DNA from 3 places in the Streptomyces sp. NPDC091377 genome. Region 3 is predicted to be linked to each of the others. Evidence: riboswitches for the same ligand, from Rfam matches in the RefSeq annotation. Region 3 holds a riboswitch; each other region holds the start of a gene.

Region 1 (3,262 bases), on a different contig from region 3:
GCGTCCACGTCCGTGAAGTTGGACATCAACGGCAGCGCGCACACCGCGACCCGCAGCACGTCGGGGCCGGCCGGCGGTGCCACCACCGACTCCCGCACGGTCCCGCGCAACGACACCCGCAGCCCGTCCTCCTCGTCGATCCCCAGCCCGTGGCGGTAGGGCAGCACCCCGTAGGAGGGCCGCCCGGTCAGCCCCTTGAGCATGTCGAGGCCGGGCTCCAGCAGGGACACATCGCCGCGGAACTTGTTGACGAGGAACCCGGCCACCAGCGCCTGGTCCTGGGGCGACAGCAGGGCCACCGTCCCGAAGAACGAGGCGAACACCCCGCCCCGGTCGATGTCCCCGACCACCAGCACCGGGATCCGCGCGGTGCGGGCGATCCCCATGTTCACGATGTCGGTCCGCCGCAGATTGATCTCGGCGGGACTCCCGGCCCCCTCGCAGACGACGACGTCGTACGACCGCCGCAGTTCGGCCAGACAGTCCAGCACGGTCCCCAGCAGCCGCTCCTGCCGCCCGCCGTGATAGCCCCGGGCGCTCATCTCGCCCACGGGCCTGCCCATGAGCACGACCTGACTGCTCCGGTCGCCGCCCGGCTTGAGCAGCACCGGGTTCATCAGCGCGGTCGGCTCCACCCGGCAGGCCGCCGCCTGCATGGCCTGGGCCCGCCCGATCTCCGCGCCCTCCCGGGTCACGAAGGAGTTCAGCGACATGTTCTGCGCCTTGAACGGCGCGACCGCGACGCCCTGCCGCGCCAGCCACCGGCAGATCCCGGCGGTGACGACGCTCTTGCCGGCGTCGGAGGTCGTCCCGGCGACCAGCAGCCCGTGCCCGGTCATCCGGCACCCCCCGCCCGCCCCGGGCGGTCGCCACGCCGGGCGGCACGCCGGGCGCCACGGCCGGGCACCGCCCGCGACGCCGCGCGCCCACGCAGCCGCAGCAGCGCCCCACCCGCACTCGCACCGAGCGCCAGCCACTGCACGCGCCGCGACAGCCGCACCGCGCGCTCGACGTCCGCGATCCCCACCGCCCGGCCCTCCCCGTTCAGCACCGGCCGCCGCTCGACCCGTCCCGCATACGACAACGTCCCCCCGAGCCGTACCCCCAACGCCCCCGCGAACGCCGCCTCCACGACCCCCGCGTTGGGGCTCGGATGCCGCGCGGCATCGGCCCGCCAGGCCCGCACCGCCCCCCGGGCACCGGCGGCGTCCCCGCTGCCGGCCACCGCGAGCAGCGCCGTCAGCCGGGCCCCCGGCCACCCCGCCACATCGTCCAGCCGCGCCGCGGCCCACCCGAACCGCCGGTACGTCACCGACCGGTGCCCGACCATCGCGTCCAGCGTGTTCACCGCCCGGAACCCGAGCAGCCCGGGCACTCCTGCCACGGCCCCCCACACCAACGCGCCCACCACGGCGTCCGAGGTGTTCTCGGCGACCGACTCGACCACGGCCCGCGCGATCCCGTCGGCGTCCAGCGCCTGCGGATCCCGCCCGCACAGATGCGGCAGCCGCGCCCGCGCCGCCTCGACGTCCCCGGCTTCGAGGGCCCGCCCGACGGCCCGCGCCTCGCGGCCGAGGGTGGTGCCGCCGACCACCGCCCAGGTCGCGGCGGCGGTCAGGGCCACGGAGGCGGCGCGGGAGGGTCGTACGAGACGCGTGGCGGCGGCGCCCAGGCCGGCGGCGGCGCCCACGCACACAGCGGTGTGCAGCGCGCCCCACCCCCGGTGGTCGCGCCACAGCAGTCGTTCCACGGCGCCGGAAGCCCGTCCGAACGCGGCGACCGGGTGCCCGCGGCGGGGATCGCCGAGGAACAGGTCACCGAGGAGTCCGGCGGCGGCGCCGTACGCGAAGTCGCGCTCGGCACCCATCGGCTCAGCCGGCCGCGGGATCAGTGAACGTCGTGAGGAACGTCGGGGGGCTGAGCCTCGATCGGCAGCCGGGCATGGCGATAGGTCCTCACTCAGGGTGTCCGCGCCCTGGTTCGACGTGACCGGCGGCGAGAGTTCCTGGCTCCCGGGGTTCTCTCCCCGGTGACAGTGGCGGGACCGCGCCGGATTCGCACCGGCTTCCTCTTCTGCCGCCGTAGCTGGCCCCGGAAGTCCACCATGGGGTCCGAACGGCCGTCAACCTGCCGCTGACCTGCGACGGGAGAGTGTGCTGAGCCCCACATCGAGCCCTGCGCCCAGCGGGGACGCGTCCGTCGCACACGCCGAGAGGGCGGATACGGAACCAGCGTTCCGCACCCGCCCCGCATCCCGGTGGGTCCCGGGCCGTTGCCCAGGGGGTTGTCTAAGCGACGATCAGATAGATCCCGTACGCCACCGCCGCCACGCAGGCCGCGAAGCAGGCGTACGCGCCGGTGACCGCGAGGGCCGCGCCGCCGCCCTGCTCCACCGCGCGCTCGTGGCGCGCGAGGCCGGAGATGCCGAGGGTGAACAGGGCCACGAGGGCCACGGTGACCACGAGACTGACGCCGAAGACGGAGCTGAGTGCCGCCCAGTCGATGTCCATGCTGCTGTGTCCTTGGGGATCAGGGGATCAGGGGATCAGGGTGTCGGGGGGATCAAGGGGTCCGGGGGTCCGGGGAGCCGGAGAGCCGGGGGTCCGGGGGTCCGGGCCCGCTCAGACCGTGGCCTTGGGGGCCGTCGGGTCGGCGGGGGTCGCGGGGTCGCCCGGGCCGGTGCCCTGGGCCGGGACGGCCGCGGCGGCGGCCTCGGCCGCCTCGGTGGGCGGCGGGCTGACGGCGGCGACGGCCGCGGTCACCACGCCGGGACCCTCGGCGGACTCGTCGGCCGTGCGCTCGACGGTCCTGGTGCCGGTCTCGTCGGTGTCGTTGACGTTGGTGTGGTCGACGACCTCGCGGCGGGACAGCTTCCAGATCCAGGCGCTGGAGCCGACCAGGAAGACGGCGACGGCGGCGGTTCCCCAGGAGCCGAAGCCGCAGATCCACTCGGCGATCGCGCCGACCAGCGCGGCGGCGGGCAGGGTCAGCCCCCAGGCGACGAACATCCGGGTGGCCGTGGACCAGCGGACCACACCGCCCTTGCGGCCGAGGCCCGCGCCCATGACGGCGCCGGAGACGGAGTGGGTGGTGGAGAGCGAGAAGCCGAGGTGCGAGGAGGCCAGGATGACCGTCGCGGCGCTGGTCTGGGCGGCGAAGCCCTGCTGCGGCTGGAGGTCGGTCAGGCCCTTGCCCATGGTGCGGATGATGCGCCAGCCGCCGAGGTAGGTGCCCAGGGCGATGGCCACACCCGCGGAGACGA
Region 2 (3,262 bases), on a different contig from region 3:
GCCTGCATGGCGGTGCCCACCACCGCGAGCCCGGCGCCGACCACCGCGCCCAGCAGCACCCGCGGCGCCCGCACGTCCAGCACGATGGTCTCCCGCGCGCCCGACCAGTCGGGCTCGGTCCAGCCGGCGCCCAGCGCGTGGGTGACGATGCCCCACACCTGGCCGGGCGGCACCTGCACCGAACCGATCGCGAGGCCCGCCGTGGCGGACACCACGAGCAGCACACCCAGAACGGCCACGGTGCCGGCGAGCGTGGCCCGGCCGGCCCGGCCCGGCCCCTTCACGGTGGTGGACCTCCCCGTGACCGGAACGGTCACCGGACGCTCTGGGGGTGCAGCGCCTTCGCGAGATCCTCGACCGCGTACGCCGACCGGATGCCGACCAGCGTCGCGGTCAGCGGCAGCACGACGAACCGCTTGTTCTTCACGGCCGGCACCTCGGCGAGCGCCGGCTGCCCGAGCAGGAACTCCTTCTTGCGCTCGACGTTGCCCGCGCCCTCGTAGTCGTAGATGGCGATGACCTCGGGCTTGCGCTCGACGACCTGTTCCCAGGAGACGTCCCCGAACACCTCGTCCAGGTCGGCGAAGACGTTCTCGCCGCCCGCGAGGTCGATCAGCTCGCTGCCCAGCCCCTTGCCACCGGCCGTGAACGCCGATTTGTCGCCGCTGTCGTACACGAACACCGGCACCTTCGACTCGCCCTTCACCGCCGAGGACGCCTCGCCGACCCGGTCCTGGAGGTCGGCGACCAGCGCGTCGGCCCGGTCCGGCACCCCGAAGATCTTCCCGACGGTGCGGATCTCGTCGTAGGTGTCCCGCATCGTCACCCCCTTCTCGCCGCCGCAGTACTCACGGTTGAGGTAGGTGTCGATGCCGGCGTCCGTGAACGCCTTGCGCGAGCGGCCCTCGTTCTCGGCGAAGGCGCTGCCGTACCCGCCGTAGACGAGATCCGGCTCGGCCTCCAGCACGGTCTCGAACGACGGCTCCTTCTTCGCCAGCTCGGGGATCGCCTCGTAGTCCTTCTCCAGCTCCGGCAGCACCGCCGAGTCGGGGAAGGCGGTGCCGACCATCCTGTCCTTCAGCCCCAGCGCCAGCAGCAGCTCGGCGGGGTGCTGATGGATGGTGACGACCCGCGACGGCGGCTCGTCGTACGTCGTCTTCACACCGCAGTTCTCCACGGTGACGGGAAAGCCCTCGGCCGAGCCCGGCGCACCGGACGAACCGGCCTCGCCGTCGGCGCCGTTCCCGGAGGAACCGCAGCCGGCGGCCAGCAGCGCGGCCGACAGGGCGAGGGCCGCCGCGCGCAGGGCCGGGCGACGACGGGCAGGGGTGGACAGCGGGGGACGGGACAGGCCGTCGTACACGTGAAGCCTCCTGGGGAGTCCGCGCTCCTAGGATCGGGCCCGCGACAGGCCAGTGTCCTGACTCCCGGATCGACGTTCCCCTCGCCTTCCCGCGCGGCGCGCAGTGGCGTGGTGAAGGGTGCACTCCCCGGTCACAGTGGCGGGACCGTGCCGGATTCGCACCGGCTTCCTGATTCCCGTCGCGGCGATGACCCGCTGATCCTACGGTCTGCCCACCAGGTGTCCCAAGGCAGGCCCCCGCCGCCTCACTCCTCCCGCACCGCCCGCAGCACCAGCCGCTCCGCGTTCTCGTCGTAGGGACGGCCGTCGAAGCCGCCGAAGACCTCGATCCGGCCGAACCCCGCCTCCTCGGCCATCCGCCGCAACTCCACCGCGCTGTACACGAACCACACGAGGGTGGCCCGCGTCACCCGCTCGCCCCGCACCAGCACCCACTCGCTGCTCAGCCGCGCCCAGTCGTCCAGCACGGAGTCCGTCTGCACCATCAGATCGTCCCCGCGCCGCACCACCTTCGGCGGGGTGACCCGGCGGGCCAGCAGTTCCTTGCCCGCGAGATCCAGCACGAGCGTGCCCCCGGGCACCAGAGAGTCCCGCATCGTGCGCAGCACCCGCGCGTTGTCGGCCGGGTCCTCGAAGTATCCGAACGACGTGAACATGTTGAGGACCACATCGAAGGCGGCCGGCTCCGTGTACGCGCGCGCGTCGGCCCGCACATACGTCACCTGGACCCCCGCGTCGGCGGTGTGCTTGCGGGCCCGCTCCAGCAGGGCCGGGCTCAGGTCGACGCCCGTCACCTGGTGCCCGCGCCGTGCCAGCGGCACCGTGAACACCCCCGGACCGCAGCACAGGTCCAGCACCCGCGCGCCGGACGGGAACGCCAGCAGCGGTGAGGTCGCCAGCAGTTCCTCCGCCTGGGTGTGGCGCTGCTCGGAGAAGAGGAAGTCGTGGAACTCGATCCAGAAGTCGTCGTCCTGGAATCCGCCGGTCCGTGTCATACGGCCTCATGTCTCCTTCGGTGTCGCCGTGGGGGAATCGGTGGAGCCGTGCGGGAGGGGGTCCGGCACGGTGTCGCGACCGCGCAGCGCGATCAGCACCGGCGGCAGCAGCGCGCACTGCACGGCGGCCAGCAGCCAGAACCAGCCGGTGCTCCCGGCCTGTTCGCCGAGGCTGTAGAGCTGACCGCCGACCACCCCGCTCGCGCAGGCGCCGAGCCCGGCGGCCAGCCGCTGCTGCCCGAAGACCACCGCGTCCGAGCGCCGGCTGCGCGCCAGCGCCTCCAGGTCGTTCTTGAGGAACAGCACGATGTCGCCGAGGGTGATCAGCGCCCCGCCTGCCAGCAGCGCCGGCCGGGTGCCGATCGCCAGCACGGCGAGCCCGGCCGCCAGCCCCGTGAAGCCGACCACGAGGGCCGTGGCGTACGGCATCCGCCGGATCAGCCCGGACGCCAACGGCTGGACGACGATCACCAGGGTGAAGCAGAGCAGCAGGACCAGGCTGTAGAACGCGCTGGACGCCCGCTCGACCGCGTACACCGCGAGGAAGTGCTGGAAGTGGAAGTACAGATAGAAGGCGATGAGATTGGCGGCGAACGGCAGCACCGCCACCCCGGTCAGCAGGCCCTGCCGCTCGCCCCCGCCGTCCGCCGACCGGTCCCCGCCCGTCTCCGGGAGCCTGCTGTGGCCCGCCGTGACCAGGACGAACAGGGCCGTGACGGCGACGAACAGCCAGCCCGGCGAGGACAGCACGAACGGCCCGGCGATCAGCGGACCCACCGCCATGCCCGCGTTCAGCGCCGCGTTCCCCGCCGACAGGAACGCCGGACGGCGCTCCTCGTCCACACCGTGCACCAGATACGCCTTGTTGGCGGGCAGATACAGCGCCGCGCCGCAGCAGGTCAGC
Region 3 (3,262 bases):
TGGAGGCGTACGCCGACGGCGCGGTGTCACTGGGCAGGTACTTGAAGCCGCCGCCCGGGTTGAACTGCTGGGCGATGAGGAAGTCCACCGGCGTCTTGCCCAGGGCGGTGAGGAAGTCACCGGTCTGCGGGTTGATGCCGCAGGCGTTGAGGCCGGAGACCGCCCAGCCGTTGGAGTCGGTGTTGACCCCGAACATGGCGTTGAAGGCGCCGCTGTTCGCGACGAGCTTGCTCTTGAGGAACGCCTTGGCCTGCGTGATGTCCGGGTCCGTGTTCGGGACGCCGGACACACACAGCGCGGCCATCGCGGCGCCGGTCATGTCGATGTCGCTGGGGGCGGCGAGCTGGGCCGGGTTGCCCTCGGCCTTGCTGTAGTTCCAGCCGCCGTCGTTGTGCTGGTTGGCGCGGACCCGGGTGACCATCGCGTCCCGCAGGGATTGGGGGACGCGGACCTGCCCGGACTGGGTCCTCGCCCCGTTCAGCGCGAGCGCCGCGAAGACCGTGCCGTTGAAGGTGGCCGAGGGGCCGAAGTAGCCGGGCTCCGCGGTCTGCCAGTACCGGTAGATGTCCGCTATCAGGTTCCGGGACGCCGAGACCCGGGCCGGGTCGATACCGGCCGCGTAGGCGTTGAGCGTCGCCCGCTCGTAGTCGGTGACCACGGGGGTGGCGGAGGGCCAGCCGCTCGTCGAGAGCAGAGCGCGGTAGACGGTTCTGGCGTTCTTCGTGGTGTCCCCGCCCGGTGCGACGTCCACGGCGGCGGTCCCGGCCGGGGCGAACGCGCTGAACGCCCACTCGTTGGACAGCCCCGGCCCGGCGTACGAACCGTCCGCCGCCTGGAGGGACTTGAGATAGGCGACGCCATTGGTCTTGGAGGTGGCGATCTGCCCCGGCGTGGCGGTTGCCGAGGCGGGCAGCGCGGTGAGCGCGAAGGCGCCGAGCCCGGCGGCCGAGGTGAGGACGAGACGCCGTACGACCACCCGGCGGGAACGGCGTACGGCGGTGACGGGACGGGACATGGGCTGCTCCTGGGATCAGGGACGCGGCCATGGCCCGGCGAGCAGCGCGGGGCGCGACCGCCGTCCGGAACGCGTGGACCGGCTGCCAGAAGAACTGCGCCGCCTGGGCATTCGGGCTCGGTCCGGCCTCCAGCCGTCCCACACCGCTGCGCGTCAGCCCCGGATTCCCACCGGGTTCCCCCACTCGGCAGTGCGGGACGGTACCCGACCGGGGATTGCGCCGCCATAGGAGCCATGTCACCCCGCGCGCCCCCTCCGGCCGCCTTGACGGCGGGTACCGGCCGTGTTCAAATCCGCCTGTTACGCAAGGAGTTCCAGGGGAAGCCGGTCGAAATCCGGCGCTGACCCGCAACCGTAGGCCCGGCCGCGCGCCGGGCGAGCCGGACTGCCTGGAGCGTGAACGAGCGACAGACGCCGTCGCGGACTACGGCGTGGTGCGACCAGCCTCCGGGCACGGGACCCCCGTGTGCCGCGAGGCTTTCCCCACGTTCCCGTCCCGCGCCGGACCGGTGAGACGAGGGGGCCGCGGTGCGGACCGCAGAGCGCAGAGAACGACGGCCGGGCGGCAGACCCGCGCCCTGGACCGCGGCCACGACGGCACTGCTGGTGCTCGTCGCCGCCTGCGTCACCTTCCTCACCGTCACCTCCCCGGCGGCGGCCGACCCCGTCGGCACCTGCACCGCCACCAAGGGCGCCGTCGTCGCCGTCGACTTCGGCCCCTTCGGGGGCACGGTGGAACGCGGCTGCGACACCACCCCCACCACCGGCTACGACCTGCTGCACGAAGGCGGATTCACCACCGAGGGCACCGGGCACGACGGCCCCGCCTTCATCTGCCGCATCGGCTACGGCGCCTCCGGCACCCCGTACCCGACCCCGGACCGCGAGGACTGCGTCCTGACCCCGCCCGCCACCGCCTACTGGTCGTACTGGGTGGCCGGTCCCGAGGACGACACCTGGTTCTACAGCCAGTACGGCGCCATGGACCGCAAGCCGGCCGACGGCGACGTCGACGCCTGGGTGTTCGGCGGCACCGACATCGGCGGCACCACCGGCCGCCCCACCTTCACCCCCGACGACGTACGACCGGACGGCGGGAGCACGCCCGACCCCGACCCGACCCCCACCGGAGCCCCCGGCGACATCGACGCCCCCGGCGCCGCCGCCTGGCTGAAGGGCCGGCTCACCGACGGCGAGCGGATCGTGGACGAGGGCGCCGAAGGCCCCAACCACTTCCTGACCGTCCAGACGGCCTACGCCCTCGCCGCGGCCGAGGGCTCCGGCGCGACCCTGCGCAAGGTCACCGACTTCCTCGCCAGGACCGCCACCCCCCACGCCTACCCCGCAGGCGCCGACCAGGCCCCCGACGCCACCGCGGCGGCCCGGCTCGCCCTCCTCGCCACCGTCACCGGACGCGACCCGGGCGACTTCGGAGGCCACGACCTCACCGGCGACCTCCTGCGGCACGTCTGCCCCGCCGGCCCCGACTCGGGCGACGGACCCACCCCCGGCTGCACCGCCAGGGGCGACTTCCGCGACGCCGGCTACACCGAAGGCCAGGCCCTCGCCGTGCTCGCCCTGCTGCGCGCCGGGCAGACCCCACCCGCCTCGACGGTCGACCGGCTGGCCCGGCTCCAGTGCCGCGACGGCGGGGTCACCAGCATCCTGATCCGCCCCGGCGAGAACTGCGACGGCGACGCCGGCACCACCGGCCTGGTCGCCCTCGTGCTCCGGAAGGCGGGCGGACACACCGCCGAGGTCGCCAAGGCACGCCGGTACCTGACGAAGAACCAGCGCCTGGACGGCGCCTTCCCCGCCTACACTGGTTCCCCCACCGCCGGGGTGATCACCACCGCCTACGCCGCCCAGGCGCTGCGCGCACTCGGTGAGACCCGACGCGCGGACGCGGCCGTCGGCTGGCTCTCACGCGAACAGACCGACGCCGGCGGCTTCGCCTTCGAGGAGGGCGTCACCGACCCCGTGGTCTACCCGACCACCCTCGCCGTGCTCGCCGGAATCGGCACGAGCCTCGCCGACCTGACCGCCAAGGCACCCGAGCCGACGGAGCCGCCCACACCGACGCCGTCGACCACGGCGTCCCCGGGCGAAGGGCCGGACCTGGCCAAGGGCGTCGCCTACCTCACCGGCCCCGCCCGCCTCAAGCAGGGCCAGTACTACACCGCCGGACCCGGCACCTCCCGCGCCGACTTCGGCCTGACCATCGACGGCGCCTACGCGCTCGCCGCG

Evidence for each region. A riboswitch is a leader RNA that binds a small molecule or an ion and turns the genes downstream of it on or off. The one in region 3 is predicted to bind cobalamin.
Region 1: another riboswitch for cobalamin. It lies ahead of ACIQNG_RS34900 (cobalamin biosynthesis protein); the one in region 3 lies ahead of ACIQNG_RS13375 (prenyltransferase/squalene oxidase repeat-containing protein).
Region 2: another riboswitch for cobalamin. It lies ahead of ACIQNG_RS36265 (ABC transporter substrate-binding protein); the one in region 3 lies ahead of ACIQNG_RS13375 (prenyltransferase/squalene oxidase repeat-containing protein).

Annotation. Positions count from the first base shown of each region.
Region 1 covers NZ_JBIVUE010000025.1:42,852-46,113, forward strand. The annotation lists gene ACIQNG_RS34895 (cobyric acid synthase) at 1-839, opposite strand, end outside; gene ACIQNG_RS34900 (cobalamin biosynthesis protein) at 836-1,867, opposite strand; cobalamin riboswitch at 1,980-2,111, opposite strand; gene ACIQNG_RS34905 (hypothetical protein) at 2,289-2,510, opposite strand; gene ACIQNG_RS34910 (anion permease) at 2,622-3,262, opposite strand, start outside.
Region 2 covers NZ_JBIVUE010000028.1:4,202-7,463, reverse strand. The annotation lists gene ACIQNG_RS36270 (FecCD family ABC transporter permease) at 1-317, opposite strand, end outside; gene ACIQNG_RS36265 (ABC transporter substrate-binding protein) at 314-1,363, opposite strand; cobalamin riboswitch at 1,393-1,574, opposite strand; gene ACIQNG_RS36260 (class I SAM-dependent methyltransferase) at 1,609-2,358, opposite strand; gene ACIQNG_RS36255 (MDR family MFS transporter) at 2,365-3,262, opposite strand, start outside.
Region 3 covers NZ_JBIVUE010000005.1:199,636-202,897, reverse strand. The annotation lists gene ACIQNG_RS13380 (prenyltransferase/squalene oxidase repeat-containing protein) at 1-1,015, opposite strand, end outside; cobalamin riboswitch at 1,121-1,196, opposite strand; cobalamin riboswitch at 1,288-1,424, shown strand; gene ACIQNG_RS13375 (prenyltransferase/squalene oxidase repeat-containing protein) at 1,544-3,262, shown strand, end outside.